Regions from separate parts of the Chitinophaga varians genome, predicted to be linked through region 3. Evidence: riboswitches for the same ligand, from Rfam matches in the RefSeq annotation. Region 3 holds a riboswitch; each other region holds the start of a gene.
What was found. Region 3 has a riboswitch for cobalamin ahead of HGH92_RS00310 (TonB-dependent receptor). Riboswitches for the same ligand answer to the same signal wherever they lie in the genome.
Positions count from the first base shown of each region.

Region 1: linked by a shared signal. The riboswitch ahead of HGH92_RS03975 (DUF5074 domain-containing protein) and the one ahead of HGH92_RS00310 (TonB-dependent receptor) in region 3 are both predicted to bind cobalamin.
Region 2: linked by a shared signal. The riboswitch ahead of metE (5-methyltetrahydropteroyltriglutamate--homocysteine S-methyltransferase) and the one ahead of HGH92_RS00310 (TonB-dependent receptor) in region 3 are both predicted to bind cobalamin.

Region 1 is NZ_JABAIA010000001.1:972,054-981,876, reverse strand. Features, by position in the region: gene HGH92_RS03980 (S41 family peptidase) at 1-965, opposite strand, end outside; gene HGH92_RS03975 (DUF5074 domain-containing protein) at 1,085-2,359, opposite strand; cobalamin riboswitch at 2,554-2,761, opposite strand; gene HGH92_RS03970 (hypothetical protein) at 2,863-3,879, shown strand; gene HGH92_RS03965 (SRPBCC family protein) at 3,890-4,336, opposite strand; gene HGH92_RS03960 (hypothetical protein) at 4,448-5,023, shown strand; gene dxs (1-deoxy-D-xylulose-5-phosphate synthase) at 5,080-6,993, opposite strand; gene HGH92_RS03950 (PLP-dependent aminotransferase family protein) at 7,073-8,479, shown strand; gene HGH92_RS03945 (Hint domain-containing protein) at 8,603-9,823, shown strand, end outside.
Region 2 is NZ_JABAIA010000002.1:1,318,275-1,328,097, forward strand. Features, by position in the region: gene HGH92_RS19930 (FecR family protein) at 1-607, opposite strand, end outside; gene HGH92_RS19935 (RNA polymerase sigma-70 factor) at 745-1,314, opposite strand; gene HGH92_RS19940 (Nif3-like dinuclear metal center hexameric protein) at 1,579-2,478, shown strand; gene HGH92_RS19945 (TonB-dependent receptor) at 2,540-4,990, opposite strand; gene HGH92_RS19950 (VOC family protein) at 5,130-5,516, opposite strand; gene metE (5-methyltetrahydropteroyltriglutamate--homocysteine S-methyltransferase) at 5,720-8,044, opposite strand; cobalamin riboswitch at 8,209-8,391, opposite strand; gene HGH92_RS19960 (BrxA/BrxB family bacilliredoxin) at 8,612-9,037, shown strand; gene HGH92_RS19965 (WG repeat-containing protein) at 9,353-9,823, shown strand, end outside.
Region 3 is NZ_JABAIA010000001.1:76,541-86,363, forward strand. Features, by position in the region: gene HGH92_RS00305 (YncE family protein) at 1-676, opposite strand, end outside; gene HGH92_RS00310 (TonB-dependent receptor) at 680-2,695, opposite strand; cobalamin riboswitch at 2,819-3,023, opposite strand; gene HGH92_RS00315 (response regulator) at 3,041-3,673, opposite strand; gene HGH92_RS00320 (lanthionine synthetase C family protein) at 3,802-5,022, opposite strand; gene HGH92_RS00325 (hypothetical protein) at 5,155-5,313, opposite strand; gene HGH92_RS00330 (hypothetical protein) at 5,345-5,518, opposite strand; gene HGH92_RS00335 (class I lanthipeptide) at 5,537-5,692, opposite strand; gene HGH92_RS00340 (lantibiotic dehydratase) at 5,966-9,112, shown strand; gene HGH92_RS33990 (hypothetical protein) at 9,096-9,227, shown strand; gene HGH92_RS00345 (4'-phosphopantetheinyl transferase family protein) at 9,272-9,823, opposite strand, start outside.

The DNA of each region.
Region 1 (9,823 bases), 900 kb from region 3:
GCGAGATAGGTCAGTAATTTAGCGGCCACCCTTATATCCCCTCCGGTATTGTGTCTCAGATCAATTATCAGGTTGTTGATACCTTTTTCATGTATCTCACGGAAAGCTTTCTGATAGATGGCGGTGTCTTCATATTGATAAGTATGGACTTCAAAACAGGCCAGGGAGGCGCCAGGTAAATAGCGCAATGGCAGGTATTCAGTTGCCCCGGATACCGCCCACCCATTGTAACTGTCAATTTCTTTCACCGGTTCTGCCTGTGGTATTTTGGAAGAAACCGTATCAACTGTTACGGCTTTCTCACTACCATCTTTCGTACGAATACGGATACGGTAGGGAGGCGCCCACCGGTAGCATTTATTACAGGCATCTTCAAACCCATCGTATTCGCTTAAAAACAGTTCCTTAAAAGTATGGTTGTTGCCATCCATAGCATATAAATCACTGCCGTGGCGAATGATGTCCGCCACAGGTACATCGTTCACGGACAACAGCTCATCGCCGGTATGGAGTGCCTCTACCTGGTGATAGGTAACCCAGGCTTTGTCGTCTTGCACTAAAACCTTGAATGGCAGATGGAATGTTTTATCTCCGGTGTATGGCTTGTAGTTAGCTGAATGTTTGATCTGGGTATGCCCGCATTTTAAAGCACTGACCAAAGGGGAGATTCTGGTAATAAATTCGTCTTCAGACACCGGCTGCCGAAGGGTGCCGGCAATACTGTGATACAGTTTGGCCACGCTGTCTGCCGGGGTATACAGGCCATAAGCCGGATGGATATCTTTGAAAGCCGTGAATAAGACCGACAGGTCCGCCTGCATGCTGTTTTCGGACAACAGCAGCCCGGTGCTATCATTGCCGGGCGTTTTGTCGTGTCCGTTTTGATGGTTGCAGCTTGTCAATACAACAAAAAACAGGGTGATACAAAGGATCACCTGTAGCGGAACTTTCGTTGTTGTTTTCATAATTGTCGGGTATCCTATATTCAGAGGGTAAGATACCTTATAAAGATATCAAGTATTTGTATAATAAAAAGAGGTCGTCTTAATATTAAGACAACCTCCTCTTTCAGTATCCGGTGTATTTAGTTAAAGGATTCGGTGAAGAATATACCAGCAGGAAATTTCGTGTGGTCTTTATAGTTAGCGCTTAAAATATCTTTATTGTTAAAGTTGAACACGCTGATATTATTAGTCAGGTAGTCTCTGCCATAAGCCTTCATGGTGTTCAGGTATACTTCTCCTGTGACCGGATGTACAGCGATATTGTTGTATACGATGTTGGCATTCTGAACGACTGTCTTTGCATCTGCCATAAATTCAGTTGCGCCCATGCTGAAAACGTGGCGGTATATTTTGGTACCGGCGCCGCTGAAATAAAGCGTGTCCCCCTTAGCCGTGATGCCCGGCGTAGCCCCAAAACCTGCGCTCACGCTGCCTGTGATGATATCATTGGCTTTTATCAGGGAGTAGTCCCTGAAATTGATTTTGGAAATTTTAGCAGGTGATCCGGTGGTGGATACCCAGATATTACCGTCACTGGCTCTTACCACACCGCTTACAGACCCTTTCATATCCAAAGCATAGGTGAGCGTGTCCTTATTCGGTTCCACGACATATACTTTAGAGCCGGCGGCGGCAAATATTTTATTGTTGGAAACGGCCAGGGTCAGCTTGGCGGCAGACCGGGAGCCTTTGATAAAGGTGAGGGCTTTGGTGATCGGATTAAATCTGTATAAGCCATTGTTATCACGGATGATGACATTTTCCTCGTTTAACACTGCCACATGCGTAGGCCAGCTTAATGCGGCCAGTTCATCGTTGTAGGCGGCTACCTTTTTAAGCGTTTCCGCATTGGCCACAACGAGCAGGCCGTCGTTGCTAAAAGCGTCGCCTACCGCGTTCTTTTTACCGTTTTGGGAAATGATGTATATTTTGTTGTTGCTGATGAAGAGGTCTTGTGCCACGTTTCCCAGTTGGGTGCCATTGGCCTTAAAGTAAGCACTGTCCGTTATTACGCCTTTGGGACTGATGAATATCAGTGATCCGTTCTCCGTGGTCATGTTGCCCTCATTTAAAATAAAGGTGCCGTATTTGTATTTTCCATATACGGTAACACTTGTCTGGGAGGAGACCTTTTTATTATTGGTGGAAGCGGTGACAGCGATAATATGTTCACCCATGTCCGTTGATACAAATTTAAAAATGGAGTCGGTAGCGGTGGTGCCCTTGCCGTTGACGGTCCAGTTGAAGGTGCTGCCCTGTGGCGCCTTTGCTTTAAACACCAGGGTGTCTTCCTGTGCTACACCGTTTTGAGAAAGCACATTGATGATGGCTACTTCTCCGGTCCCAACCGGCATAGGCTCAGTAGAATCTTTTTTTGAACAGGATACCAATGCGACGGCGACGAACGCCCCAAATGCGAAAACGCTTTTTTTCATAAAATGCTAGTACTAAATGACTGGTTTGATAGCCTATCAGATGACATGCGAAAACAATAAGACGCCGAAATAATTTCAGTGCAAGTTGCATTCAAAGCCCTATCCTCGAAGCTTTAAAAATTATCTGCATTGGCAGGTCTCCTGGCTTGTTCTCACTTCGGACGGCCTTCCCGTTTTTATTCACTAAAAACAGTGGCGAGTAGATGTCCGGGTGTTGTTGCAGAACTTACAGTAGCGGGTCTGCTCAGGATTTACACCTGATTCCCTATTAATTTTAACATCGTGAAACCTATGTTAAAAACCAATTGCGGCGCGAAAGTACAATAAATTATTGAAAAAGAAAGAGGTGCCGTTTGTGTGAACGACTAAAAAAGAATACTTTAGCCAGCTGAATACCAGTTTCTTCAAAAAAGAAAAGAAAGATGATTAACCCAACCACAAACGTATACAGAAAACAACTGATCGAAGGCTTTTCCATTCCCGCGGTTATCCGTAATGGCAGTTATTTTTTTGTTGATATTGATGTTTATGCAGATGGCAGAGTAGACTGCTGGAACTTTGAAGATCTCGCACATTTTAAGGAAGATGTCAGAAGAGGTTGGGTAGTGTTGAATATCCCGGACAATGAAGCTATCTCTATTCATGGACTGGGCAGCTGGACCATCACCAATGGTTCCTGGTTGTTTGATGCGGAAAGTTTTATTGACTATGTGTTGCAGCTGATCAGGATACTCAACCCAACACTGGAAAATATCTACCAATACAGGCAAAAAGTTGTTAATGGTATTAAGATAGGAGAGAGCGCAAACGGAACTGTTTACAAAGAACAAAAAAGAACGGCCAATGATTTTTTTCCTGAAAAAATAGGCGGGGAAAGCATACACCTGTTTTATAAAGTGAGCGAGGAATACCACCTGGTTAAAGTGATCATTTTCCCCGACCTTACCATTCATCTGTCCCGTCTGGAAAAAACGGTATACACCACCCTGGAAGAATTCGAGGAATTAATAACCAAAGGAATAATTTTGTCGGAAGTTCCGGTACATGCTAAAGTCAACATACATGGCCTTGGAAGCTTTACAGTCCAAAAGGAGCAGTATGCCACCGATATCCGGGAGAAATTACTGGAAGTCCGGGACATTATCAGGGAGTTAAAGGGAGAGCCTTCTTCCATCGAAGTTTGCAGAACGGCGTATCAGCAATACCTGGACAATCCAACACTCGAAAATAAGGAGCAGCTGAAGAGCAGTTACGAAGCCGTGCCCGATCATCAGAAAATGTATGTCGGAGATATGGACACCAAAGATGTTGCTGTGAGAATGATCATCTATGGAGAGCAGGAAATTGAAAACTGGTCACATTACCGGGTCGCGAAAGCGAGGGGAGAGAAGTTGCCCGTTATCAATCTTCCTGCACCCAAAGATGAAAGCGATGAATAAGCATTTATTTTTAGTTCCAGTTGTCAACTTTGACATCAACAGGAAAGGGGGCGCCTTTCCCTGTTTCTACCAGTGATTTCAGGCTCATCAGGAATATGGCCCACTTCGTGCTGCAATGGTGCATGAACTCTACCGGCTCTTTCCAGTTCAGATGCTTAAACAGCAGGATGATGTAATCGCCTTCCTGTTTCAGTTCAAAACTGATGGTGGTGCCGATCCATTCCTGCGGGCCATCCAGTACTTCCCATTCCACTTGTGTGGGGGCTTGTAGTTTTTTGACTTTTATATCGAATCCATCATTGCCAAACCGGAATTCGATGATATTGCCCACCTGGTCACCTTCTCCTTTGGTGTCGGTGGTCCACCAGCCGGCAAGTCCGTCCCTTGTTGTAAGTGTGCGGTAAACGTTATCGGGCGAAGCCGTTTTAACGCCCACACGGTGTAAGATGTTCGCCATAGGAAATGTTTTTTTCAAAAGTAGTTTTTTGCGTGAAACTTGGCGGAGGGTGATATGGACAATTTTTAGCGGTGATTTGGACGTTGGAAGGAGATGGGAAATATTAAATATATGATGAAACATAAAGCAATTGTCTTTTTTGTATTTAGCTTAATAGTACTTTCTTGCACAGAAAGGAAATTACGCACCCCTAAAGCGTATCAAAATACCATAAAGCTCGACGCAGATGGTTACGCAAAGCATAAAGGCGTGTTAACGCATCAGATGAGGGAATTGATAACCAGACATGAACAGTCCTTTCACAGTGCCGAATATTATGATTCGACAGCACTACAAATTGATACTATACTGTATAGTAAAGACTATCAAAAGGTAATATTGTTTGTTCTTACGAAAAATCCAGTCAACAGACAGCTTAAGCCTGATAAGAATTATGATTGGTACTATGATGCATTTTGTTATCTGGGGGTACGGCAAGAAGATGGATTCAAATTAAAGTGGATGGACCCGTTCAGTATAATAAATTTCTATGATGGGGAAGCGGCTTCAGAACTTATTAAGGACACGTATTTTACTGAGTTCGCTACACTTAAAGAGGTAAATGGTGAATATAAATACAAATATAACCTTGATGATATGCGGTTTTGGGATGATCCGATTTGGGGAAAGTATTTTGAGAACAACTGATCGTATTATGTATGTCTTATAACAAAAAGCCAGCGTTTACGCTGACTTTGACTTTTTTAATGAATTTGAAAATCAGCTTCCGGCTTCTTTACCCTTCCCGCCACTTCTCTCACCGCCTGAACAATCCCTTTTTTATCATACCCGTACAATTCATGCAGCTGCTGCTGCGTGCCTTGTGTGGCAAATGTGTCCGGCAGTCCCAATCGCTTTAATGTAACGTGATAACCCTGCTCCACCATAAACTCCATCACTGCACTTCCTGCACCTCCCTGTATACAACCATCTTCTACGGTGATCACCGTTGAAAACCTGCTGAACACTTCATGTAGTAATGTCTCGTCCAGTGGCTTAAAGAAGCGAAGATCATAATGTGCTACGTCTAAATGATATGCTTCCAGCTCCTTGCAGGCTGCTGTCACGTATTGTCCCACGGGGCCAAGGGAAAGAATGGCGATATCCCTGCCGGAACGTATTTTACGTCCTTTGCCTATGGCCAGCTTTCTGAAACCGGCAGTTGGAGGCAGGGGCGCTGTCGTCCCTTTAGGGTAACGGACCGCAAACGGCCCGTGGCTTTCACCGGCCTGGGCGGTGAAGAGCAGGTCCCTGAAGTCTTCCGCGTCCATCGGGGAGGCACCGATGATACCGGGCACACATCTTAAAAAAGCGATGTCAAATGCGCCGTGGTGCGTTGGCCCATCCTGACCTGTCACACCGGCCCGGTCAATACAGAAGACGACATTCAGCTTCTGCAGGGCCACGTCGTGGATCACCTGGTCATAGGCGCGTTGTAAGAAAGTGGAGTAGATGGTGCAGTAGGGGAGCAAGCCATCGGCGGCCAGACCGGCAGCAAAAGTTACGGCATGCTGTTCGGTGATGCCTACGTCAAATACGCGTTCCGGCATTTGTTTTTTCATATTGGTGAGCGCGCTTCCGGATAACATCGCGGGTGTTATTGCTATAATTTTCGGATTGCTGTTGGCCAGTGTTATTAACGTATCGCCGAATACCTGCTGAAAAGTGGTGGTGGTGTCTGCATCTAATGTGGCGCCGGTGGCCCTGTCGAATTTTTTGGGCGCATGCCATTTGGCATGGTCGGTCATGGCCGGTGCAAAGCCCTGGCCTTTGGTGGTGACGCAATGCAATAATTTCGGCCCCGGGATGGGCTTCAGTTTCTCCAGTACATGGACCAGCTTCGGCAGGTCATGCCCGTCAACCGGACCGAAATACCGGATGTTCAGCGCTTCGAAGAGATTACTGTAGCGCAGGAGCCCTCCTTTTACGGCTTTCTGAAGTTTCCTGGCCACTTCCACGGGCCAGTTGGCTGGCTGCCCGGGATGTGTTAACAACTTCCTGATGTGCGACTTTAACGCATTGTAATGTTTGCCGGTGGTCAGCTCGGTGAGATAGTTTTGTAGCGCGCCGGTATTGGCGTCGATCGACATATTGTTATCGTTCAGTATCACCAGCATATTAGGCTGTTCATAACCTGCGTTGTTCAGGGCTTCAAAGGCCATGCCTGCTGTCATCGCGCCGTCACCGATCACGGCGATGTGTTGACGGGTGTGATCGCCCCGGTATTTGGCGGCACAGGCCATGCCCAGTATAGCTGAAATGGAAGTGGAAGAATGACCGGTGCCGAAGGCGTCGTATATGCTCTCGTCCCTGCTAGGGAAACCGCTGATGCCCTCCAGCAGCCTGTTGGAATGAAATCGGCTTTTTCTTCCGGTCAGCAGTTTATGCGGATATGCCTGATGGCCAACATCCCAGACCAGTTTGTCTTCCGGAGTGTTGAATACATAATGCAGCGCTACTGTCAGCTCCACTACACCGAGACTGGAACTGAAATGACCTCCGTTCGAGGCAACGTGATCTATCAGGAAAGACCTTATCTCCCCGCAAAGGTGTTGCAGGGAGGTAACGGGCAGGCGCCGTAAATCATCGGGGGTGTCAATATTATAGTGTTCGGGCATTCGACGTTCTTTCCGTCAAATTTAAATCGCTTACTTTTACGGTACAGATACAGATTGTGTATAAATTACCAGTACAGATATGAAGGTGTATAAATTCGAAGCCTTTACCAACGTCATCGAAAAAAACATACGCGAGGGAATTTTCAAGCCCGGGCATAAACTACCTTCTGTCCGCGATCTGAAAGAGCAGTACCAGACAAGCATCAGCACGATACAGCAGGGCTATGAATACCTGGTGGCCTGTGGACTGGTGGAGAGCGTGCCTAAATCGGGTTACTATGTCAGCAACAGACCTGACTTGTCAGACCAGCAGGTGAAGGCCAGACACAGGCCAGTGGTGAGGGACGCCATCTTTAAGCATCATCTTGGCCTCACTACCTCTCTGAAGGAAGGACGGCAGTTCTCAGAATTTAATGTGGCGGCTCCCGGTGATCTGTTGATACCACAGAAATTATTGCTCCGTACCATGCAGCAGGTGATCAGGGAACAAGGCGCTTCGTTGTTACGTTATTACCCTTCAAACGGATCGCCGGCATTAAAGGAAAACATCATTAAAAAAGCAGCTGTCCATCAAACCATTTTAAACCCCGATGAACTGTTGATTACGGACGGTGCCCTACAGGCACTGTACATCGCTTTGTCTGCTGTTTGTAGCCCGGGCGATGTGATTGCTGTGGAAAGTCCTTGTGTGTTTTCTGTCCTGGAAGTGATCAGGGTACTACAGCTCAGGGTGATAGAAGTGCCCGTTGATCCATACGCCGGATTTGATATCGATTTTTTGAAGAAAGCCTGTCGCACCAATGCTATTAAAGCTGTTATTGTAACACCTAATTTTCATAACCCTACCGGGATATTAATGACCGATGAACAGAAGCTGGCGCTGTTGTCTGTAGCCCATCAACACCATGTTGCGTTGATCGAGAACGATGTGTACGGAGACCTGTACTTTCACGGGCAACGGCCTTCTGCGATCAAAAGATTTGATGACAGCGGACTGGTGTTGTCTTATGCATCCTATGCGAAAACACTGGCGCCGGGAATACGCGTGGGTTGGCTGTCGGCGGGTAAATTTATGCAACGTGCCGAGCAGATCAGGTTTGCATTGGGGAGCACCGTTTCCCCCTTGTACCAGGAGACGGCCAGCCGCTTGCTGGCCGGCAACAGTTACGACCGGCATGTTCGCTCCTTCAGAATGCAGCTGGCGAAGAATGCACATCAGGCCATCAATTTATTGTCCGCTTATTTTCCGGAAAAGGCTTCCATCTTTACGCCTTCAGGTGGATATAACATATGGGTAAAGATGCCGGATGATACAGATATGGTCTACTTCTATGACCAATGTGGAAAGATAGGCGTGCGGTTTACACCGGGTTACACCTTCTCGTTTTCAGGCGCTTATGATAAATATTTCAGGTTGGTTTTTGCGGACAGGTTTTCTTCCAAAAGGACGGAAGCGCTTCGGCTGGCCGGCCAGCGGGCACAGTGACCTCTGCGGTGTCCGCTCTCCTGTATGTTGATTGTACAAAATCAAAAACGATTAGCATTGCGAATCAAAAAGAATATCTTACCTTAACTTCTCAGTATCCCCGAAACCATTAAACCCCTTTATATGAGCCCTCAACCAGACCTTGCGGTACAGCGTGCCAATGCACTACTGTCATTCCACCAGTCATTGCCTGCAGGCAAAACCACTCCACTTAATCTTTCCGATGCAGACCAATGCAAACATGCTGAAGTGATGCTGCAGGCAGCCGGCCGTTTCAGCGATGCTTATCCACACCTGTACAAAGCCTTGTATGGCGGCAGCAACCACAGCCCTGAAGGCATGGACACAGTTCATCTGGTGGATTCCGGAAAAACGGCAGCGGGAAAAGCAACAGCGTCAGTGATGGCTTGCTCCGGCGGCAACAATATGATAAGCGGCGGTCACCTCGTGATATTCGATGCCGACAGTGGCGAACTGCTGGCACAGGGAGAGAATACCTCCGTAAGAAGCGGTGTTGTAGTATGTTCTACGCGTGCTGCTTCAGCATTGCCTGCGGGAAAAAAGCTCTCTGTTTTGTACCTCGGCCATACCACTGGCGATGATGGGGCTACCCGGTTTTTCAGCTATGCGAACACGGTTAGCGTAGGCAATGGCATCACCGTAAAAGTAACCGATCCTGTCATCAAAAATTCGACGGACGGCCTTATCCATCTTGGCGTAGGCAGGACAGGAGGGTATCCCACCAGCGATTATATTTATACCGAACCACAGAACCTTAACAATCCCTGGGTCATTTCGCCATTTACCGGCACTGTGCCGCTTAGTGGCGTTATCGATATACAGCATCTCACGGTCGCAGACCTCACTACAAATATTGTGATTCAAAAAACCGGCGGCACTAACATCACATTAAACCGCTCAACCCAGTTCACGCCAGATTCAAGATTTGTAGCTGCTTTCTTTGTTGGAATCTCTCCCAATATTTTACAGTTTAATTTTCCATATGATGGTTTGAGCCATTCCAATACAAGGTCCATCGTCTATGATTCCACTTCTTTTGGCAGTGAAGTGGTGAGCTATTTTTACTTTGCCTTTAACGGTATTCCGCTGCAGGGTGGGGCAGTCGCACCGCCTTTTTATGTATGTAGCATTAATTTCCCCGATGAACCCTCGCTCAATTGTACCAAGATCCCCAACCTCTATTACTGGTGGCATTGCCTGGCCAAAGGCACATTGGTGACACTGGAAGATGGCTCGCAAAAACCGATAGAGGAAATAACACAGGACTACCGGGTGAAAACCGCCGACGGTAAAAGCCTTGGCGTATACGCCACCGTAAAAGGC
Region 2 (9,823 bases), on a different contig from region 3:
CCTGTACGCCTTTGGTCCGGGCGGCTACATTAAAGCGGGTGCCCAGTACCTGTACGGCCAGTTTATCACCTGCATGCACCATAAATTTTCCGGCTGCATCGGGTGCTACTTCAAAGAAAGCCTGGCCGTTTATCCATACTTCCCGGGAGCCTGGTTGCCATCCGGTACTGTCGTATTGCAACGTGGAGTTGGCGTTCAGGGTGACGGTCGTGCCATCGGGCAGCGTTACTTTTTTCATACTGCCGTAACCGGTGGCCACGGTCGCCAGCGCAGGTTTTTGTCCACCGGGACGGTACAACAGCACTACTGCCGCGGCCACGGCCGCTGCGGCGGCGCTAACGGTAATGACCCTGCGCAGTAAGTTGCGGCGTCGTGCCGGCTGTGCTGCGGGAGCTGTTACGGCAGCAAGCTGCTGCAACACCCGCGCGGTAGCTGCGTTGTCCATAGCAGGGGCCGGTATATCAGCTATCTCATCAGGCAGCGGTAACAGGTCTTCATTATCTTCCTGCTGAAGAAACGCGATCAGCTCGGCCGTTTCCTGTGGAGTAATAGAACCATTCGCATGCTTAATAAACAACGCTTTTATATATGCCGGGTCCGGGTACATTCGGTATGCTTTATTATATGATACAATTGAAAAAAAGGAAAGGACGATCCGACAGGGAAATTTTTTTATTTTTTATTTGGCTATTGGATGCTCCCTTTTCTGAAACGCTAACATCAGGAAATCTGAAAATCCGTCAATCAAAGGAAAAAATAAACAAATAAAAAGATAGCCAAATGTTCTATCTGCTGGCGCAGAAAACGGCTGGCTTTTACAATCTGGTCTTTGACCGTGTTTTTGGAGATGCCCAGACGGAGGGCTATTTCCTCGTGGGACAGGCCTTCTATCCGGCTGAGGCAGAAGATGAGCTTACGTTGTGGGGGCAGCATGTCCAGCACCCTGCTTTTTACCCGCTGCAGGTCTGCGGCATACACGGCGTCTTCGGTGGTATTGGCGGCAAGGGGCTGGTGATGGAATACCGACTGACGGAGATTTGCATCCAGCGCGGCTTTCTTCAGAATATTGAAAATACAGTGCCTGACGGCCGTATGCAGATAGGCCCGGATAGAAAGGGACGGGTCGAGCTGTTGCCGGTTGATCCATATTTTCATGAATACCTCCTGTACTGCCTCTTCGGCCATTTCGGGCGAGCGGCATAACTTACAGGCATATCCGAAAAGAGCGTCCTTGTAGGCATAGAACAGCTCCTGAAACGCGATAGCATCCCCATCTTTTATTTTAGATATACATTCCACTCCAAGTTGACTCATGACAATATGAGTTACAAAAATCAGAACTATTTATTACCGGAATATTAAGGATCAATAAAAAAATCAAAACGTTTACTGCGATTCTGGTGATTTTTCGGTGCTTCCTGGCTTTTGGAGAATTAACCGGGGATCAAGTTAGTATAAAAAAGAATAATCTGCCGGGAAAAATTTATCCGCCCCTTTTTATCTTGTGGCCGGGCATTCTCACCGGGGAGCTTTGTTGGGCGGCATTTTTTGGCTATTTTAAGTCCAAACGACAGCGTTATGAAATCAACTGGAATCAGCCGGAGAATGTTCCTTTCATCCGGCGCCGTCTTCGCAGGATCAGCCGTACTGGCGGCCAGTCCCCTCAAAGGCTGGACTTTTGCTGTGGAACCTCCTACCGTAGGACAGATCATCGATGCCTTTATTGCACAAATACCTTCCGGCGCTATTCCCAATACGGTGGATACGCTGAAAGCCGGCTCCCGCGATACAAAGGTGACGGGCGTCGTCACTACCATGTTCGCTACTATCGAGGTCATCAGAAAAGCAATCGATCTGAAAGCCAATTTCATCATCGCCCATGAACCTACCTTTTATAATCACCTCGATGACGTCAGCTGGCTGCAACAGGATGATGTCTATCAATATAAAAAAGACTTGCTGGATAAACACGGGATTGCGGTATGGCGCAATCATGACTACGTACATTCCATACGCCCCGATGGGGTCAGCAAAGGGCTCGAAGATGCTTTAGGCTGGCAGCAGCTGGCCGTAAAAGGGGAACCTGTATACCACCTGTCCGCCCCACAGTCGCTGGGAAGCCTGATAGCGTTCTTTAAAAAGAAGCTGAACGTGCCGGCCATGCGTTATGTGGGCGACCTGCAACAGCGTTGCCAGAAAATACTGGTGCTGCCGGGCGCCTACGGCGGCAAAACGCAGATAGAAGCGATCGGCAAATACAAACCTGACGTGGTTTGCTGCGGTGAAATCTCGGAATGGGAAACGGCGGAATACGTGCGCGACGCCCGCGCCAAAGGGGATAAGTTGTCACTGGTGCTGATGGGGCATATCGCCAGCGAAGAGCCGGGTTCCATTTTTATGGCCGACTGGATGAAACAGCATTTCCCCGGGGTGAAGGCCACCCACGTTCATCCGGGCAGTTCTTTATCTTTTGCCTGAAAATAAATTTGCCTTCAGCTGCTAAACGCGGCCGAAGGCAATACAGGTCAAATGGCTGGCATCAGAATTTGAAAGCTATGCTGCCGCTGAAGTTCCGCGTCTTCTGCGGGTTCACGGTAGAATAACCGATCCAGTATTCTTTGTTGGTGATGTTATTTAATTTGACGCCAAAACGGAAACGGTCGTTCTCGTAGAAGATACTGCCGTTGAGGACCGTATATGCCGGCAGGTAAAAATATCCCAGCGCCCTGTCGTTCACCACTTTGTTATCGCTGGCGTAGTTGCCGCCTACACCGAAGCCCAGACCTTTTACAGCGCCCTGCTGAATGCGGTAGCTCACCCACAGGTTGGCCACAGTAGGGGAGCCGGCGGTTGCCGGACGCAGTCCCTCCAGGTTTTTCTCCGTCTTTTCGTATTTGGCGTCATTATAGGCATAACCTGCCACCACGTCCAGTCCGCGTGCGGGATGTGCAATGATTTCCACTTCCACGCCTTTGCTGTACTGTGTCCCGTCCTGGATAGATACGTTGGGGACATTGCTCGGGCGGATAATGTCTTTCACCTGGATATCATAATAGCTGATGGTACCGGTGATCATATCGTTGAGCAGTGATACCTTCACGCCGCCTTCCAGCTGGTTGGCCTGCTCCGGTTTGAAAGGTTTGCCGGAAGGGTTGGAAGTGGGCTTATTGGTGAACCCGTTCTGATAGTTGGCAAAGAGAGATACCTTGTCTTTTACCGGTTGATATACGATACCAAACTTAGGAGACAGTGCCGTTTGCGTATAGCCGTTCTCGTATTTTCCACTGACGTCGTTGTAATTTCCTTTGTTGTCGAAGTAATCTATCCGCAGGCCGGCTTGTACCAGCAGGTTGTCGGTAATGTTCAGCACGTCGGAAACGTAGGCGCTGTAAGTGTTCACGATATAATGTGAAGGGAAAGTGAACGCCAGTCCTTTGGTGTCGTATACTTTGTCCAGGTTCCTGCGGTTGAAATCCCGGTAGGTGGGGATATCGCCTTTTGCATAGATGGTATCGTAGGTATTGCCGCCGAAGAACTGGTTGGAGTTATGATGGAAAAAGTCAATCCCGCCCACGAAACGGTTTCTCAGGCTGCCGATGTTAAAGTCGCCGTTGAAGTTGTGTTGTATTTCTATCACGTTATCGTGGCTGTTGTTGGTAAACTGGTCGTTACGGGAGATGTAACCGTTGCCTGTGGCGTTGGGGTCGTTCTTCACTTCTGCGTCTGTGAGCAGGTAAAAATAGGGCGAAGGCCCGTCAGAATAGCTGCTGGTAGACGTAACATTTGTTTGCATGCTCCATTGTGAAGAGAGGCGGTAAGTCATCTGTCCGAATAAATTGGTGTTGCGGGATGTCTGGTACAGGTCATTCATCGCATAGGCGCGTTTGTAGTCGATGTTCAGCTCGTCGGCCCGGTTGGTGCCCAGTTTGGCGATGGGTTGTCCGGAAGAAAAAAAGAACGCACTGAGGCCGGTGTTCTGGCCGGCCATATATTCGGCGTCGAAGTTGAAGGAGAGGCGGTCATTCACACGGTAACTAAGGCTGGGGGCTATGGCCACGTTTCTGCTGAAGCCGTAGTCCTGGAAGGAGCCTTCGTAGTTATAGGCGGCGTTTACGCGCATCAGCACGTCCCGGTTTTTATCGAGGGGTGTGTTGATATCGGCGCTGAAGCGGTTGAAGCCGAAGCTGCCTGCCGCAAAGCCCACTTCGCCGCCAAAATGATCATACGGCTTTTTAGTGACGCGGTTGATCAATCCGCCGTAGCTGGTCAGCGTGCTGCCAAACAGGGTGGCCGAAGGCCCTTTGATGACTTCAATCCTTTCCAGGTTGGAGGCGTCAATGCGGGAGGTAACGTTGCCGGCTATACCGTTGCGCAGCTGGCTCTGTACTACAAAACCACGCATGCTGTAATAGCCGCCGCCATCGCCGCCGCGGCCGGTGGCGTCCCACATCTTGGTAACGCCGGTGGCGTTTTGCATGGCATCATCTACGGAAAATACCTGTTGTTGTTGTAACAGGTCCTTCGTGATTGTGGTATATACCTGCGGGTTCTCTATATTTTTAAGCGGTATTTTAGCGACATCATAGGTGTTGCTACGGGATAGTTTATGGTGACTGCCGGTAACGACTACCTCCTGCAAAGCCTTGCTGGAGGCTTCCAGCGTAAGGGAAACAGTAGCGGTCTTGCCTTGTTCTACCGTCACCTCCCTGGTAATGGTGCTGTAACCGGCCACGGATACCAGCAGGTGATAGTTGCCGGGTGTTACGTGGCGGAATGCAAAAGAACCGTCTGTCTGGGTAGTGGTGGTGATATTGGCTTCTGCCAGCACGATCATTACTTCCGCTGCGGGGCGTGCGTCGGAAGTGAGTACTTTACCGCGTATTCCGCCTGTCTTTTCTGTTTCCGGATCATGGGCAGATGCATGCAATACAAATAATAGCAGCAATACTTGTGTGACTATCGTAGATATAATGCCATAGCGGCGTTCCATACTTTTGTAATTTTTCACAAAAATGGGAACTGCCGGCCGCCGGTTGATGTCGGATCAGGAAAAATAATTTACGCGATCAGGAAATTAATCCTGTTTCTCCCGGGTAAAGAATCCGGGAGAAACACTGTTGCATAGCTGCCTACATAAGGAACACATTGAATTTATGACCATCTGGGTCGGCAAACACGAAACCGTAGTAACCCTGTCCAAATGCTTCCGGCGGGGAGACGATGGTGCCGCCGGCCTGCCGTATTTCTTTTTCCCAGCTGTCTACCTCGTCTCTGCTACCAGCGGAAATGGTGAATATAATTTCATTCCCTGCTTTGGTGTCAATGATAGGTCCCTTCATGGCAGGTTCCAGTACATCCTTCAAAAAGAAATGGATCACAAAATTGTCATCGCCGAAGAAGAAGCTGGTCAGTTGATCTGATGCGCCATTGTGTTTAAAGCCAAGTTCTTTATAGAAGGCTGTGGTCCGGTCTAAATCCTGAACGCCGAAATTGGCCCAGATTTTTTTTGGTTTCATAACTAATGGATTTAAGGTAAATGTTTTTTGTTGAACGAGCTTCAAAGATAGCCCATCAGTTTATCCGTAAGGGTGGTGTTTTGCGACCTTTTTCGGGTTGTTTCCGACTGGTTGCATGAATGCTGAGTCCGGTGTAGCGCAAAACAAAAGGACCACTCTAAAGCGGTCCTTTGTTGTTAACTGGTAGTAAATGAAAACATAAGTTACACTGCTGCTGTTACTGTTTTGCGCAGCTCGTGCGCCGTGGCCACCATGGCAATCAGCGCTTTCCGTGTTTCGTCCCAGTGACGTGTCTTCAGGCCGCAGTCGGGGTTTACCCACAGCTGGTCTGCCGGGATAACAGCCCTGGCTTTTTCCATGAGCGCGGTCATTTCATCTACCGCAGGCACCCGCGGAGAGTGGATGTCATATACGCCGGGCCCGATCTCGTTTGGATAGCGGAAGGCGGCGAATGCGTCCAGCAGCTCCATCTGCGAACGGGAACACTCGATGGTGATCACGTCGGCATCCATATCGGCAATATGTTGAATGATATCATTGAACTCTGAATAACACATATGCGTGTGCACCTGTGTTTCATCTTTTACACCGCTGGCGGCTATACGAAACGCGCGCACGGCCCACTGGAGATACTCCTGCCAGTTTTCTTTTCTTAACGGCAGTCCTTCGCGGATGGCCGGTTCATCGATCTGTATCACCCTGATGCCGGCTTTTTCCAGGTCTGTCACCTCATCCCTGATCGCTAAGGCAATCTGCGTGCAGGTTTCACTGCGGGGCTGGTCATTACGGACAAAACTCCATTGAAGAATGGTCACCGGGCCGGTCAGCATGCCTTTCACCAGTTTGTGGGTCAGCGACTGGGCGTAGCTGGACCAGTACACGGTCATGGGTGTTTCGCGGTGTACGTCACCATAGATGATCGGTGGTTTCACACAGCGGGAGCCATAACTCTGCACCCAGCCGTTCTCTGTGAAAACGAAGCCTGACAGCTGTTCTCCGAAGTATTCCACCATATCGTTACGCTCAAATTCACCATGTACCAGCACATCGATGCCAATTTCTTCCTGCCAGCGGATAGCTTTCTCTGTCTCTGTTTTCAGCAGGGCATCGTACTGCTCCGGGGTGATTTCCTGTTTTTTGAGTGCGGCGCGCCAGGTGCGTATTTCTTTGGTCTGTGGGAAAGAGCCGATGGTGGTAGTGGGAAACAGCGGCAGTTTTAACGCGGCCCGCTGCTGTATCCTGCGTTCTGCAAAGATGTGCTGCCGGCGGGCATCGGCATCTGTTATTTTAGCGGTGCGTTGTTTTACGTTGTGGTCGTGGACCAGGGGAGATGTTTTCCTGCTTTCTATAGCCCTGATATTTGCTTCCAGCCCGGCTGTTGCGGCTGCTGCCGGTGATGCGGAGGCCAACTGCCGTAATGTTACCACTTCCTCGATTTTCTGTTTGGCGAAGGCCAGCCACTGTTTGATTTCTGGCGTCAGGGTATTTTCCTGGCTCTCCAGGCTGAGGTCACAAGGGGAGTGCAGCAGGGAACAGGAAGGGGCGATCCATATCCTGCCGGCCCCGAGCTTACTGCTGGCTTGCGATATCTGTGACAGGGAATGACGGTAGTCATTGATCCAGATATTCCTTCCGTCTACCAGTCCCAGTGACAGTTGCATCGTATCGGACAGTAACGGGGACGCAAGGATATCCCCCAGTTGGCTCGGACATCTCACCAGATCAAGGTGCAGGATGTCAACAGGCAGTTGAAGGACTGTAGGAAGATTATCACCATAACATTCAAAATAGCTTGCCAATATGATATGCAGGTCGGGGAAAGCCGCTTTTATGTTGTGATAGGCACTGCTGAACACCTGTCTTTCTTTTTCTGCCAGATTGAGGGAAAGGCAAGGCTCGTCCAGCTGGATGGTCCGTGCGCCGGCATCATACAGTTTACCGATGATCTGCAGATACACTGGCAGCAAGCGGTCTATCAGTTCAATACGGGAGAAGTGTTGTTCTTTTTCCTTGCCCAGTAACAGGTATGAAACAGGACCAAGCAATACCGGTTTGGCATTGATCTGCTGCTGCCTGGCCTCTTTAAACTCATCGATGGCTTTTTCAGAGAAGAGTGCAAATTGCTGTGCTGCCGTGAATTCCGGGACGATGTAGTGGTAGTTGGTATCAAACCATTTGGTCATCTCCATGGCAGTGATGTCGTAACCGTCCTGCTGATAACCCCTTGCCATGGCAAACATCAGGTCGGTGGCGGACAATTGCCGCTCGGTGATCAGGGGGATGTAACGCGTTGGAATAGCGCCCAGCATCAGGCTCATGTCCAGCACCTGGTCATAAAAGGAAAAGTCGTTGCATGGGACGAGGTCAATACCGGCATCCTGTTGAAGCTGCCAGTTCTTTTGGCGAATGCCTTGCCCTGTGGCTAATAATTCAGACAGTGTCTGTTTGCCTGCCCAGTAAGCTTCGCAGGATTTTTTGAGTTCACGCCGGCTGCCTATCCTCGGGTAGCCAAGATTGTGTGTGCGCATCTGAAACTTTTAAAATGATGAAATCAATTAAAAGTTCTTTGCTGAATTTCACGATGTTTCGCGGAAGGGGAATGACGGAGAAGCATAAACGATCTCCCTGCAGGGCACAGGATGCCCATAGGTACACAGAGAAAATCATCCGACATTACTTCAATCCGCGAAAGCATTGTCAAATCCGGTTAGGCAGGTCTCCTGGCTTGTAACATTTTGCCGTCCTTCCCACCTTGCGGCAGTGGACATCATTGTGGCAAAACCTTTAAGTTACTTACAGTTGCGGGACAGCTTGTGATTTACACACAATTCCCTATTAATTTACGTGAAGTAAAACCTCTCCGGCTGATAAGAAATAAAGTAAGAACTGATTGTGCCTGCGAAAGTATACAATTCGCCAGATAAAAGCCAAACGGTTTTTGTAAGGTGCTTTTTGTTGCTGGTTTTCAATGTATTAAATGGTTTTTAAAGCTGCCTCTGTCAGAAAAAAGCTGTATCTGCCGGTAACATTTTGAAACGTTGTGGTGTTATAGAATGTGATATGATTACCCATTTCTAACCCTCAAATACATTATCATGCCTTATTCCCCTTTATTAATTAAGCCATTTAAAGATGAGCTGACCGACCTGGGCGTAAAGGAAATGCTTACGCCGGCGGATGTAGACAAAGCGATGGCCCAGGATGGAACAACAATGGTGATCATCAACAGCATCTGCGGTTGTGCTGCCGGTGTAGCCCGCCCTGCTATCAGGAAAATCATGGAAGACAACAGTATTAAAAAGCCGGACCGTATAGTGACGGTCTTTGCCGGTCAGGACATGGAAGCGACTGCGCGTTTCCGTAGTTACATACCGGACATTCCTCCTTCATCACCATCTATCGCGCTGTTCAAGGACAAGGAGTTGATTTATTTCCTGCCGAAATTCAGAATTGAGAGCAGAGAGGTGAACGATGTTGCCAATGATGTGAAGAGTGTTCTGGAGGAATATCTTGCCGTATAAATGGCAGTATAAATTACAGCGTAAATAAAGGCCGGGTGTCCCCCGGCTTTTTTATGCAGATAAAGGGCGATAAAACTGTTTTGATCAGCAGCAGCAGCTATTGCATGCATTGGCGGGTACGGTCGTCTTCAATGGAGAGGAGCCTGGGGTAAGAAGTGATACCGGCGACGGCATAATGTTAGTGCATTCCGGTACATAATCCGGAAAAGCCTAAGTGGTTGCTTTTTTGGCAGTTAGCATTTTTTTACTATTTTTCGCCCCCGTAAGGGTTTGTTATATCCAATTCCCCCAATATTTAATTATTAATAACGATCAATGAGGAGAACCACCAACCGATTTAGTACATGCGTAGCAGTTATGCTGGCGGTGCAGGCCTGTAAAAGTCACCAGCCGTCACAGTTTGTAGCAGACTTTGTAAAACAATTAGACGGCAAAAGCCTGGCAGAAGCGAAAGCACAGCTGGAAGAGGAAAATGAGAAAGTAGGCGCTTTCATCAAATTCATGGGCAATTTCAAGAACGAAGATAAACCGCAGCACTTTAAGCCGGAAGACGAAAAGGAAGGCTCGCCTTTTTCTATCACCGATCCGGCCCGGATGGAAGCGGCCTATCAGCTCGCCCTCAGCGACGCAGGCTTCAACCAGAAGTATAGCAACGGCTACAGCCAGCTGGAACCGGACGGCCCTTCTATGAGGAGAAGCGCAACTGAGACACCTGTTTTTATTACGAAGGAAATATACTTCCACGACGGAAGCAAACAATCTGAGAAGCTCGACCTGAGTGAGTCT
Region 3 (9,823 bases):
CCACATGGATTTTTTTAATCTCTTTAAATGTGGCCAGATCTATCACGGATATGGTGCTGTCATAGTCCGGCGGACGGTAGCCACCGGAATTGGCCACATACAGCTTGTTGCCTATCACGGCCATTTCCTCAGGCTGGTAGCCGACTTCCACCTTGCGGGTAATTTCCAGGGTGGCGGTATCCACTTCGGCCACAATACCCAGCGGCGAACGCGGGTCTATTACTACGGGGCCTGCATATGAACTGATATAGGCTTTCCCGTTAGCAAACGCCATGTAACGGCAGTTAAGCAGGTCTACCTGCTTTATACGCTTTGCAGTAGCAGCTTCCAGCACCTCTACCTTGTTGGACACGTTGATGACAGCGTACAACTTACTGCCGTATATTTTGATATCGTTGCCTACATCGCCCAGTTCTTTCACCACGTTAGGGTTCACAGTGGCGTAGATGTTTTTATTGTACGTTCCCGTCGTGAAGTCGTAGAAATCGAGGGTACATTTGTTGCTGCCCATGTTTCCTTCGTTGAGAAGATAAAACCCTTTGTAGGTGGCGTGCGTTACCGGTGTGTCCACAGGTGTTACTACCGGAGGCACGATATAGTCGCCGTTACGGCAACCGGCCATGGCCAGCATGGTCATTACTACAACTATTCTGATAAAACGTAGTTGTTTAATCATCTTTTAAATATTTACAGAGAGAATAAATTTGTAGTTTCTTCCCGGCATCGGGTAGTTGATCACCACGTCATAGTATTGGTTCATCAGGTTATTCACCTGTGCGGTAAGCCGGAAGCGGGTTTTATTGACAGTACGTGTATACGCCAGCGCGAGGTCGCTGGTATACCAGGGCAGCGTGTAGTTGGCCGGTATATTGGCTTTCGCATTGTACCGTTCGCCGGTGTAGATAAAGCTGTAGTTCAGGTCCCAGGCCTTGTACAGGCCGCCTATGATCAGCGAACCGCTGTGCCGGGGAACGTAGGCTATCTGATCTCCGTAGAACGAGTCTGACTTATCAGTATAATCACGCGCTTCCTGGAAGGTATAAGTGGCCCTGGTAGTCACTTGCAGGTCATGCAGCAACTGCCATGCTGCTTTTGCCTTAACGTCCACGCCTTTGATCTTCACAAAGCCGAGGTTCATCATGGTCCAGCGGAACTGGCTGGAGCCGGGCACCGCCACGATTTTGTCGGTCACTTCATTGTAGTAGGCGTCCGCTTCTATGCCCAGTTCCTGCAATATGCTTCCGTGGAAGGACTGGTTCCAGGTAAGGCCTGTATTGTATTGTGTGGTGAATTCCGGTTTCAGGTTGGAGTTGCCTATTTCCGTGTAATAGAGATCATTAAATGTGGGCATTCTGAAAATGCGCTTGTAGAAGCTCCTCCAGGTGACGGGTATTTTCGCTACCGGCTGCCACGATACAAAAACCGCCGGTGTCAGCTCCTGCCGGAAAGGCGAGGCTGCATTGCGTTTTACCTGTTCGTTCATGTTGGTGTTCAGCAGACTGGCCTGCGCGCTGAAACGCTGGAAGTTAACGGACGTGGCCAATGCCACCAGGGTGGTGAAGCGCTGCGGATAGGAGAAGCCTTTCAGGTCCGCGTCCAGTTTGTTCCATTGAAAATCCCCTGACAGTCCTACGTTCCACCAGTTGGTCACGGCAAACTGATTGGCGACCGACAGGTATACTTCCTGCTGATAGTAGCGGTTCTCCGCAAAGTAGGCAGTATCCGGGGCCAGGTAATGCGTATAGTCGTAGGCGTATTTACCGTTGAACATCAGGCTGTACCTGGGCGAGATGTCTTTGCGCCAGGATGACTGTGCAAAGAAGTTCCGGTCCCATTGGCGGTCCACATGTACAAACAGGTTGTTGGCCATATAGCCGGGCAGGCCGCGTTCTGAATCGTAAAAGTAGATTTTGGAGTTCCATTCACCGCCGTTCATGACGCCGTGCAGGCTGCCTTCGAGGCGGAAAGCGTTGATATCGCCGTTTTTACGGATGGCCGTGGTATCATATCCCGCGGCAGGGTTTTGTTTGTCGGTTTTCCGGTAGCGGAATTTATACTGGCCGTTGGCGTTGGTCCACTCACCGCTGAAAGTGGCCGATACGCGGCTGCTGATTTTCTCCTGCCATAGCACGGAAGGGTTGACGAGGCCAAAGGAGCCGGTCTTAAACGTTCCTCTCAGGTGTCTTCTTTCGCCTTCTTCGAAACGGGGCTTAAGGGTGGTGAGATAGATGGACCCTGAGGAGCCATAGTCTTTTGCCGGTTGGAAGATGCTGCTTTTCTGTCCGTTGTAGAGCGCTATTTCCTCCATGTTGTCCAGGGAGAATTTGCCCAGGTCCACCACGCCGTTTTGTGCGTTGCCCAGTTCGATGCCGTCATAGAACACGCCGGTGTGGTTGGTGCCCATGCTGCGTATGTCCACTGTTTTCAGGCCGCCGATGCCACCGTAGTCTTTTATCTGGATACCCGAAAAAAAGCGCAGCGCATCCGCGACAGACTGGGAGTTCAGTCTTTGCAGCTCCGCCCCTTTCAGTTGTTGCCCGGGGGCGATTTCTTTACCGCCCCTGGGGGCAATGACAGATATTTCCCGCAGGTCTTTGGTCCGGGTGCTGTCAGTTTGCTGTTGCGCCATCAGGGACACAACAGGGCATCCTGCGAGCACCATGTACAAGGTGGTCCTCAGTAATGGGATACGCATGTTAATTCACCGTTTTGATAATTCATCCAACGGCCTTCGTAACAGGAAATAAAATCAAGGTGGATAACAGCAGGGTATCAGTCCTGCATCATGACTCATTTCCAAGCCTCATTCCACGAAGGCTTAAAAAAACTGATGCATGGCAGGTATTCTGACTTATCTCTGCTCCGGGCGGCCTTCCCATTGAATGTTCAACAGTGGCCGGATGGTTGCCCGGGCGTTTATGGAGACTTACAGCAGCGGGACTGTCCCGGATTTACACCGGTGTTCCCTTTTAATTACCCCACACCGCAATGGAGGGGGGTAAACCATTGCGGTGCGAAGGTAGTGCTTTAATTTATTTCTTCAAAAAGTTGTCAGGAGCTTATGGTCGATCGCGCATTTAATGAGCATAGCGGTATTGCGGGCCTTCAGTTTGCCCAGCAGGTTGCGGCGATGGCTGTCTACCGTATCGCTGCTGATAAACAGTTTTTCCGCTATTTCATGGTTCGTATGCCCGTTGGCGATGAGCCACAGCACTTCTTTTTCCCTTTTGGTGATATGTAGTTCCCGGGTACGGGCAGCGCCGGCAGTGGTTTCCAGTTCGGCGGCCAGTACGGCGGAGAGGTAGGTATGACCGCTATAGACATCGTGAATGGCTTTTAGCAGCTCCTCTTTATCGGCATTTTTCATCAGGCAGCCGCTCGCGCCGCTGTCCATCATATCCTGGATGCCGCGGCCGTCTTTATGATAGCTCAGTCCGAGCACCATCGTATCAGGATGGTTCTTTTTGATCAGGTGGCATAATTCCGCCCCGGCAATGTCGGGCAGCATGGTGTCGAGTAATACCACGTCTGTCTGGTGGTGCAGCAGGAAATTGAGGCAAGACTCCCCTGTTCTTGTTTCCCCTGTCAGTTCTATATCCTTTTCATAACTGAGTAAAGCGCGAAGTCCCTCTAATATCAATGGATGATCATCCACAAAATATAATCTGATCATGGTTTTTCATATTTGCTGTAACGTTGGCATGCTTAGGCATGGCATCTCCCGGGAGAACCGTTCTGTTTAGATTTCATTTACTACCCGTAATATATAAAAAAAAGAAAAAGAAAGCTATCATGAAAAGTTTACGGGATCAGCAGGCTGTTATTCCATCCGGGTGTTATGTCCGGCTGGAGAAAGCCTAATACAGACAATCCCACGCCGGCAATACCTTCGAGTACGTTGTAACTGTTATGGTAATCGGGATGATGATAAAACTTATACCCGGCAGGCCCATCCTTCCAGGTGTTCATACTGAGTGTTGTTTGCAACCACTTTTCAGCGGCTTTTTCCAGGACGGGATCTCCGGTGGCGATAGCGGCCTGTTGCAGTATATGTGCAATGCCCGCGCTGCCGTGACAGATGCAGGCATCATGCACGGCGCCGTTCCGGGTATCCCGATGCCGGGCGATATCATGCAGGATGGTCAGCGCAGCTTCGTTGTAATCTGCCCGTTGCAGGCGTTTTCCGGCCCCCAATAGAGCAACAGCAATGCCGAGGTCACCATAACACCACCCAAGGCGGCTGTGTTTATCGCCCACCGCTTCACCGGAGGCATCTGCCAATACCGGGTAGAGTGATTCCCCTCCCCCACCATGGCTTTTTTTGTGGGACATCAGCCAGCTGATGCTTCCTTCCATCAAACGGCGCACTTTCTCACGGGCAATGCCTTTTTCGTATAGCCGTCCGAGTATAGCGATAATAGCGGGCACTCCATGGGCGAGGCCCAGGTTGTACAGATCGCGGTGCTGGTACTGTTCACTCTGTGAAGAGAAAACGTCTTTCCAGGTGATGCCTGTCGGGAACCGGTGCGCCGATTGCTCGAGATAATCCACCAGGCGTTCCAGCACCGGCGTGGCCACCGCAGCCGGCCGCTCCAGAAAATACAATGCCGTACCCACGCCTTCGTGTAGAAAATCGTTTTTGCCAGCGGACAAAGATTCTTCCATAAAAGCAGCTACCATCAGGTCTATTTCCCCGAAAGCATCCTCCACCTCATCGTCTTCTATATATCCCATCTGTGCCAGATGCTGAATACACCAGGCCACACCGGCCACGCCACCACAGAAAGATCCGTTCAGCGGCAGTTCCGATAAAGCCTCTATACTTTTTTGTACAACAAACAAAGCCTTTTCCAGATGCTCATCGCGGGAGGTATGCTGATAATAATAGGCATAAAATAAAGCACAGCCGGTATATCCTCCCAAAAGCCCGGCATTGTTGTCGTTGGCAGTAAAGTCATCCAGTTCCCTGCTGATATTTTCCAGCACGGCAGTCATGTCGTCTTTGTAATCCATGTAATCCATCGTTCCTGAGATATAATGTTCCCGGGCCTATAGCTCCGGGCTGAGAATGTTGTGAACAGCGATTGTATGCATACCCTAAAACATAATAGCCCCGGGCTTTAACCCGGGGCAACTGTAATCCGTGAATTCCGTTTAATACAAGCAGGAGTCTACACTGCAGATCGGCGCACCGGTGCTTATGCACTTGCGGGAGCCAGCCAGGTTTTCTGCACCGGCAGTCTGCACGTTTTTGCTAAGGTCAGATACCCTGATCTTGCCTAAGCTGAGTTTTTTTTCAGTTTGCTTTTTCATTAGTATCGTTTTTAAATACAAATGTTTTTGTTTAGAACCGGCAGGAATCAACACTGCATACAGGCGCACCCTGGCTCAGACAGGAGAGCGGGTGGGAAACGCAGGCAGCAGAGCGGTTATCGGCTTCGTTGGTCTGCATGTTCCGGCTCAGGTCAGATACTTTGATCTTACCCAGGCTAAGCTTTTTTTCAGCTTGTTTTTTCATCTGCTATCTATTTAGTGATTAACAACTTTTAGTTGACGGAGGAGTACATTTGGCCATCAGGCTGCATCCTGTGTAAGTAGGCGCTTTGATATCGTTATTACCCGCTTGGGAAGCATTCAGTTTTGCTACTTTAATCTTGTTGAGCGCCAGCTTTTTTTCAAATGTTTTTCTCATAAAACAATTTTTATAGGTTTAAATAAAAGAAGAGTGATTGATAAACAGATAACGGATTTTGGACAGAGTCTCTACTTTGAGGGTGATTAAATCAGGTTTTCTACGGATTACAGGATACTGATAAATGTAAGCAGAAACCATGAAACCATAGCTCACGGAAAAACGTGATTTTTAAAATTTTATTTGTTTAAACATGAAATTTACCGGTTTTACGGGATAGCCTTACGTACCTGTTTCTGTTACCTTCAGTGGCCTAAGCGCGTACCGAAAACCATGATCAAGGCTGAAAATTTTTACGTTGTCAGAACACCGCTGTTACCGGTAGACACCACCAGCAATCTGGCCCACCCACATCTGGCCCAACATATCCGGCAACTACTGCAAATACCTTTTTTCCGCGAAGCTATCTACATCGCCTCACCGGAGCTGTTCCAGGAACTGGAGAAATGGGAACAGGGACACGAGGATGATAAATTATTATATGCGCTCTATCGTTACTTCCTGCGCATGAGCAGCCGCTGCACACCCTATGGGCTGTTTGCCGGCTGCGCTACAGGTGCAGTAAGCGAACAATCTGGCATACGGCTTCATCATTACCGGCAACATATTAAACAAAGCCGGCTCGACATGAACTATGTGGCAGAACTGGTCAAAGCCTTTACCGCCATCCCCGAAGTCAGGGAACAGCTTCTCTTCTATCCCAACAACTCTTTATATAAATCAGGTAGCCGTTACCGTTATGCGGCCTACCAGCTCACCAATAAATTCCGTCACTATTTCCTGACTGCTGTTAATGCCAGCGACTACCTCGACGCAGTACTGCACAGGGCCGCCCAGGGCGCTACGCTGAAGGATATACGCAACAGCCTCGTTGATGAAGCAGCCGGTATCACCGAAGCGGACGCCGACGATTTTACGGAAGAGCTGCTGCAAAGCCAGCTGCTGGTCAGTGAACTGGAACCAACCGTCACCGGCGAACAGTTTTTCAAACGTTTCCTCGAACGGGCAGCCACCTTGCAACATACCGGCGACTGGCCTGCCGTGCTCCATCAGATACAATCACTGTTGCAAGACCAGCAAAGCAGCATCGATGCATACCGCCACGTACATTCGCTGGTAAAATCGCTGGTGCCCGATACCAGCGTCAAAGACCTCATTCAGACCGACCTCTTTGTCGCAACAGTGCAAAACACGCTCAGTCAACGCGTCATCGACGATATCACGGCCCAGGTGGAACAACTGCGCAAACTGATACGCCACCGGCCCCATACCGACCTGGAAAATTTCTGCCAGGCTTTCAGCCGGCGGTATGAGGAACAGGAAATACCGCTCAGCCTCGCCCTCGACCCCGAAGCGGGCATCGGCTACGGCCACCACCTCGGGCATCATACAGACCATACGCCGCTGGCCGATGACATCGCTGTGGCAGCAGCCAGTACACCGGCCACAAGGCCCGTAAACAAGCTGCAACAGTTTCAGCAACAACAACTCTATCAGTGCCTGCGAAACAACAGCACCGAAATACTGCTCACCGATGCAGACCTTGACGCTATACAGGAAAAAGAGCCATCCCCGATGCCTTACAGCATGTACCTGATGGGCAGCCTGCTGGGCGCCAGCGCCGCAGCTATAGATGCCGGCGATTACCTCTTTGAGATGAACGGATGCGCCGGCCCTTCCGCCGCCAATCTGCTGGGACGTTTCTGTCATGGTGATGAACACCTCGCCACACAGCTAAAAGCCTGCCTCGACCGCGAAGCGGCACAGGAACCGGATAAAATTTTTGCGGAAGTGGTACATCTGCCGGAAGCCCGCACCGGCAATATTTTAATGCGCCCTCAGCTGCGCGATTATGAAATCGTATATCTCGCCAACTCACAGGTGGCCGAAGACCATCAGCTGCCGTTGTCAGACCTGATGATCAGCGTGCAACAAGGCCGCGTGGTGCTGCGCTCCCGCAAACTGAACAAGATCATCGTGCCCCGCATGAGCACCGCCCATAACTACCGCAACGGCCTGCCGGTGTATAAATTCCTCTGTGAACTGCCACTACAGGACTTTTCCGGCAATATCGGCTGGGACTGGCAACTGCCGGGGGGTGAGACTTTCCTTCCACGCGTGCGCTATCGTAACATCCTCCTCAGCAAATGCACCTGGACGCTGGATAAAAAAGACTTTCCCGATCTCGACAGCAGCAAGTCGTCCCTCGCTATTTTCCATCCTTTCAAAACACGGTGGCAACTACCCTCCCATGTGGTGATCGTGGAAGGTGACAATGAACTGCTGATAGACACTGCCCAGGAAGCCGCACTGCAGCTGCTTTTACGACAGCTGCGCAAAAGCGGCACCCTTACCATCCAGGAATTTCTCGGCACATCCGAAAACTGCTGGATAGAAGGTCCCGATGGCCGGCATACCAACCAGTTTATCATCCCTGTGCATGACGCTGCCGCTATTCCAAAAGATACAACGGCAACGGACACACGTCCGGTGGCTGCATCCTCCCCGCAGCGGCAGTTTATGCCGGGCAGCGAATGGCTGTACCTGAAAGTATACTGCGGCACCCGCACCGCGGAAGATTTCCTGAAAGAAGCGCTGCATCCGCTGGCGCAACAACTCACGGACGCATCGCTCATCGATAAATGGTTCTTTATCCGTTACACTGATCCGGACCATCACCTGCGTATCCGGTTTCACCACGGCACACGGCCTGACTTCTGGAAGACAGTACTGGAGCGGTTCTACGCCGCCGTACAGGATTTTTCCGGCAAAGCACTGGTATACCGCATACAAACGGACACGTATGAACGGGAAATGGAACGCTACGGCGAAACCACCATGGCGCTCAGTGAAAGCATCTTCTGTTATGACAGTGAAGCAGTCGTGCAAATGACCGGGCTGCTGGACGAAGAACAGGGAGAAGACTACCGCTGGCAGCTGGCCCTCCGGGGCACAGACATGCTGATACAGGATTTCGGGTATTCACCGGATGAAAAAACCGCTTTCATGGAAAGAATACAACAAGCTTTCTTCCGGGAGTTTGGCGGGGAAAAAGCACTGTTACATCAACTCAACGATAAGTACCGCAAGGAGATGCGGAAAATACAAAGTATACTGAACCCACATGATGATGAGCGCAACGGCGTAGAGGAGGCCGTGGCCCTTTTCCGGCAGCGCTCAGAAAAAATACGGCAACTACTGCATCAGCATGGACCACTCCCCGAAAAAGCAGCGCTGCTGCCCAGCTACATACATATGTTCCTCAACCGCCTGTTCCTCGCCAATCAACGTAAACAGGAACTGGTGCTCTATCACTTCCTGAGCAAGTATTACGCTTCCCAGTCCGCCATCCGGAAGCAACAAACTACCACCGGCTCTATTCATCACATAAAATCGATACAGTATGAAAAAGAAAAATGAGAAAAAAATGAAACTGACCACTATCAAAGTGGCCAGGCTGACTGCTACACACGAAAAGAACGCTTTTGGCGTTACCCGTCCCACCACAACAGTGATTCGGACGTTTGACTGCTAATCATTCAAAGTTGCGTTACGGGTAGTAACGCAACTTTTTTATCTTCAGAAAGTAATTTTTTCAATGGAAATAAATGCAGGGGTTGTTTCTGTTGCCAGATGGCCGGCATAGCTCTCCTGCAGGGTCAGTGGCGTCAGCGTCCAGGTGAAGCCCTGCAACTCCACCGCACTGTCGGAGAGAATATGTATGGCAGGCAGCTCCACAATGCCTATCCCATTGGCTTTGGCCACCGCTTCCTTCATGGTCCAGTACCGGTAAAACTGCCAAACCGGATCGGGCGCAGTCACTACCTGCCGCCACTCGTTTTCCGCAAACTGTTCCCGGAAATCACTGAAATCGATCCCCCCGTTTTGTTCTATATCGATGCCTACCCGCCCGCCGGTATCCACCGCGCATACCACCATATTACCGGAATGGGAGATATTGAAATCCGGCCCGTCGCTCCAGTACGGCCTGCCGGCCGATGTATACAGCACCTCCTCCAGGTCCGGCTGCCGGCCTGCCTGGGAGAATGCATGCAACAGCAGGTGTTTGCCTAAAAGAGAGGCATGCGCGTCCTCCCAGCGATGAAAACGCAGCACCTTGCGCCGTGCCTG